Regions from separate parts of the Aneurinibacillus uraniidurans genome, predicted to be linked through region 2. Evidence: riboswitches for the same ligand, from Rfam matches in the RefSeq annotation. Region 2 holds a riboswitch; the other holds the start of a gene.
The links. A riboswitch is a leader RNA that binds a small molecule or an ion and turns the genes downstream of it on or off. The one in region 2 is predicted to bind lysine.
Positions count from the first base shown of each region.

Region 1: it holds a riboswitch for lysine, as region 2 does, so the genes downstream of both, PO771_RS08890 (amino acid permease) here and PO771_RS03645 (aspartate kinase) in region 2, are expected to answer to the same signal.

Region 1 is NZ_CP116902.1:1,768,645-1,771,125, reverse strand. Features, by position in the region: gene PO771_RS08890 (amino acid permease) at 1-978, opposite strand, end outside; lysine riboswitch at 1,091-1,281, opposite strand; gene PO771_RS08885 (amino acid permease) at 1,407-2,481, opposite strand, start outside.
Region 2 is NZ_CP116902.1:717,312-719,792, forward strand. Features, by position in the region: gene uvrC (excinuclease ABC subunit UvrC) at 1-813, shown strand, start outside; lysine riboswitch at 886-1,075, shown strand; gene PO771_RS03645 (aspartate kinase) at 1,219-2,463, shown strand.

The sequences.
Region 1 (2,481 bases), 1.1 Mb from region 2:
TTTTCCTTCCTTCGCCAGCACCCATAGCATCCGGGTTGACGCATACATCCCGGAGTTACCTGCTGATAGCACAGATGACAAGATAACAGCATTCATTACAGACGCAGCAAATGCCAGGCCCGCTTTCTCAAATACGAGCGTAAATGGACTAGTCATAACACTATCACTTGCCAGACTCTCTGTTGTGTATGGAATCAATAAACCAATGACAATAATCGCAAATACATAAAACAGCAAAATACGCCAGAACACTTGACGAATCGCCAGCGGTACATTTTTCTCCGGCTCCTCGCTCTCACCGGCTGCAATCCCTAACAACTCTGTACCCTGGAACGAGAAACCTGCGGCCATGAATACGCCAAGCATCGCCATAAAGCCCCCGTTAAACGGTGCATTGCCAATGGTAAGATTGCGGAACCCAACCGCTTCTCCACCGATAATTCCGACAATCATCAGAAGACCAATAATAATAAAGACAATAACCGTTATGACTTTAATAATGGCAAACCAGTATTCAGATTCCCCATACCCTTTAACCGATAAGTAGTTAAAGCCAAACATAAGAAGAAGAAATAACGCACTCCACATCAAAGATGACGTTTCCGGAAGCCAGAATTTCACGATCAGCGTAGCCGCTGACAGCTCGGCCGCAATCGTAATAGCCCAGTTATACCAGTAGTTCCACCCAAGCGCAAAGCCAAGTGCCGGGTCCACAAACTTTGTCGCGTACGTGCTAAACGAGCCAGATACCGGCATAAAAGCCGCCATCTCTCCAAGGCTTGTCATCAGGAAATATACCATGATTCCAATTGCGATATACGCAGCAAGCGCTCCCCCTGGCCCAGCACTATGAATCGCCCCACCACTCGCTAGGAACAGACCGGTTCCGATTGATCCACCAAGTGAGATCATCGTCATGTGACGCGCTTTTAGTCCCCGGCGCAAGCCTTCTTTCTGTTGTCCACTTTCTTGCATCATGCACCCCACCTTTTGTGTCTCTATTGTTTACCATGTGCCGAGAAGGACGAGATATAAAAAATACCGCAGGAAAATATCCTACGGCATCCGTTATTCCCCGCATCATACCTTCCATGAAGATAGCACCCCACCTTTTGCCGGACAGCAAAAGGTGACAGTTCTGCCCCTATTCGGAAACAGCCCCAATCCGCACGTTGGAGAATACACGTGCAAACTTCGGCAGCTTCTCCTTTCACACAGCGTCTTCGATGTTCTCCCATCTCGTCTGTCCTACTCATAAAAGCCGCGACCTCTACCCCACCATGATGATGAGGATTTATTATAATTCAGTTATTTTATAGATATTTTGTATTATACATAAATAAACAATCTGAAACAATATTATTTTTATACCAATTGCAATGATCACGCTGCCTTCGATCCTACACTTAGCGTGACGGGGTATTCACCACGCCAAACCGAGCGCCAATAAATAAAATAACTACTATGCTGATACAAATAAGTGTACTGATAAAATTATCTGGATTACATACAATGCTTATAAAAATGCTACCTAGCGTCAGCACCGCAAACCACGTTGTGTATGGAAACAGTGCCACTTTAAAACTGGGCTGTGTCGGATATAAAGGACGTAGTTTCAACTGGGCCACACAAATACTAATCCAGATAAGCATAACGGTAAAGCCTGGAATCCCCATCAAATAGTTGAACACATTTTCCGGTGCCGCATACGCAACAAATACACCAATAAAAAGCGAACATGCGCTTACAATCAGCCCTAAAATCGGTACCCCATTTTTGGATAATGTAAGAAACGCTTGCGGGGCCACTTTCCCTTTTGCAAGCGAGTACAGCATCCGTGACGTTGCATACATACCCGAATTAGCCGCTGAAAATACAGCCGTGAGCATAATGAAATTCATAATGTGTGCAGCACTTGAAAGGCCAACACTCGATAACACCTGCACGAACGGACTTCCCTTTTGGGCAATCTCATTCCATGGCATCAAACCACAAATAACAAGCAGCGGCAATGTATAAAAAACAACCACTCGCCCGACGATTCCTTTGATCACTCTTGGAAGCACCTTATCTGCATCTTTTGTCTCCGCAATCGTAAGACCGAGCAATTCAGCCCCACCATACGAAAATATAACGACAAGTAGCGAAGCAAATACACCGCTTATCCCCCGCGGGAAAAATCCACCGTGTGCCGTATAGTGTGTGAAGTACGGAGCTGGTTCCGCTGAAAAAGCGCCAAACATCATCGCGCCACCTAATGCGATAAAAACAAGCAGCGTTGCAACCTTCATGCTAGCCAGCCAGAATTCCATTTCCCCATAATATTTTACGTGTAGCAAATTAATAAAAATAATGACGAGCGCAACGAGCAAACTGAGTACCCAAAGTGGAGTCGATGTAAACCAGAACTGCAAAAATGCGCCTGCCGCCACGATCTCAACCGCCATGACTAACACCCAGTTGATCCAGTACAGCCAACCG
Region 2 (2,481 bases):
CCGAAAAAACAGTTGGTTGATATGGCAAACGAGAATGCGAACATTGCGTTAAACGAGAAATTTGCACTGATGGCGCGTGATGAAGCGCGTACCGTGCAGGCGGTAGAGAAGCTAGGGGAAGCGATTGGGATTGGATATCCGAAGCGAATCGAAGCGTTTGATAACTCTAATATTCAAGGAATTGATCCGGTTTCTGCGATGGTTGTGTTTACGGATGGAAAGCCGGATAAAAAAGAATATCGCAAGTATAAAGTCAAAACAGTCGTAGGCCCAGATGATTATGGGTCCATGAAAGAAGTGATTCGCCGCCGTTATACACGTGTGCTGAAAGAAGATTTGCAGATGCCCGACCTGATTGTAGTCGATGGCGGTAAAGGCCAAATCTCGGCCGCTGTTGACGTGCTGGAAAATGAACTTGGTCTCTATATTCCGGTATGCGGACTTGCTAAAGATGACCGACACCGCACGTCCCAGCTGCTTGTCGGAGACCCGCCGCTACCCGTTGCATTGAAGCGGGACAGTAACGAATTCCACCTGTTACAGCGCATTCAGGATGAAGTCCACCGCTTTGCGATTACATTTCATCGCAATACACGCGGCAAGACGATGTTCAAGTCACAGCTTGATGATATCCCGGGAATCGGAGATAAGCGTAAGAAACTGCTGCTGAAGCATTTTGGTTCTGTCAAAAAGATGAAAGAAGCGAGCCTTGATGAGTATAGAGGACTTGGCATTGGGGATAAGTTGGCCCGGACGATACTTGCCCATTTGCGCGGTGCTTCAGACACAGAAGAGGGAGCGATAGACAAATAAAGGGTTGCTTCTGAATTTGAATCGTGATAGTATACTGATAAATTAAATATTTCAAGTAACGCCTCACTTAAATGGTGAGGTAGAGGCGCGAAAACCATAAGTATCCTGCAGGAGGATTGAGAGTCCGAAGAATGCAGAAGAAAGGGGAATTCGCCGAAATGACAGCGTGCTTCTCAGCCGTTGTTGTTGGGTCTGTATCGAATAGATGCAGGACTGTCACCGAACTGTCATCCCGGACGTTCGGTGGAGTACTATCTCGCACAGGGAAAAGGGACGTGAGCGTATTGCTGGAAGTTACCGAACGGACTTACAGGACAGCAGCGAAGGCACGTATGCCTTTCGTTTGCTGTCCTTTTTATTTTATGCGGGATAGAGAGAATATTCAGGAAAAGAGGAGAGAGAAATATGGGTTTGATCGTACAGAAATTCGGTGGTACATCAGTAGGAACGGTGGAACGCATTCAGGCGGTAGCACGCCGCGTCATTCAGACGCGGAACGCTGGACATGATGTCGTTGTAGTTGTATCTGCCATGGGGAAATCAACGGATGTGCTTGTAGATATGGCGAAGCAGATTACAGCAGAACCACCTGCCAGGGAAATGGATATGCTTTTGACAACTGGAGAGCAAGTATCCATTGCCTTATTGTCGATGGCGCTTCAGGCGGAAGGTCAGCCTGCTGTTTCGATGACAGGCTGGCAGGCAGGGATTACAACAGAAAGCGTACATACAAAGGCACGCATTGCACACATCGACCCTTCAGCGATGCAGGCTGCACTGGCCGCTGGAAACGTTGTGATTGTTGCAGGCTTTCAGGGAGTTACCGAAGATGGACAGATCACAACGCTCGGCCGCGGTGGCTCGGATACGACAGCGGTAGCACTTGCTGGGGCATTACAAGCTGATTTGTGTGAGATTTATACTGATGTTGATGGTGTCTATACAGCTGATCCACGCATCGTACCATCCGCACGGAAGCTTACAACCATCTCACACGATGAGATGCTTGAATTAGCTACACTCGGTGCTGGCGTGCTGCACCCGCGAGCGGTTGAATGCGCTAAACAATATGGGGTACCGCTTGTAGTACGCTCTAGTTTTGGTCATGAAGAAGGAACACGAGTACAGGAGGAAGCAGATATGGAACAAGGACTGATTATTAGCGGAGTCGCTCATGATAAAAACGTAGCGAAAATTACAGTGGCAGACATGCCGGTCCAGGTGGATACGATGTCGAAGCTCTTTACTACACTGGCTGACGAGCATATTAACGTGGACGTGATCATTCAGAGTGCGTACGAGGCAGATACAACGAATGTTTCATTTTCAGTAAGTGGAGATGAAGTAAAGCGGACGCTGCAAATTTTGTTGCGTGAAAAAGAAAATCTGCACTTTGGCTATGCGGTCGCGGAAGAAGAACTGGCTAAAGTATCCATCGTAGGTGCAGGTATGATTACCAATCCGGGAGTAGCGGCTCAGATGTTCCGCTGTCTGGCAGAGGCAGGCATTGAAATCAAAATGGTATCGACATCCGAGATCAAAGTATCGTGTGTTGTACCGCTTGAGCAAATGGAAAATGCCGTTCGCAGCCTGCATACGTCATTTGGGCTTGACGTAGTAGAACGCGCAGTTGTACATTCCGCACAATAACGAAGATTCATAGCAAAA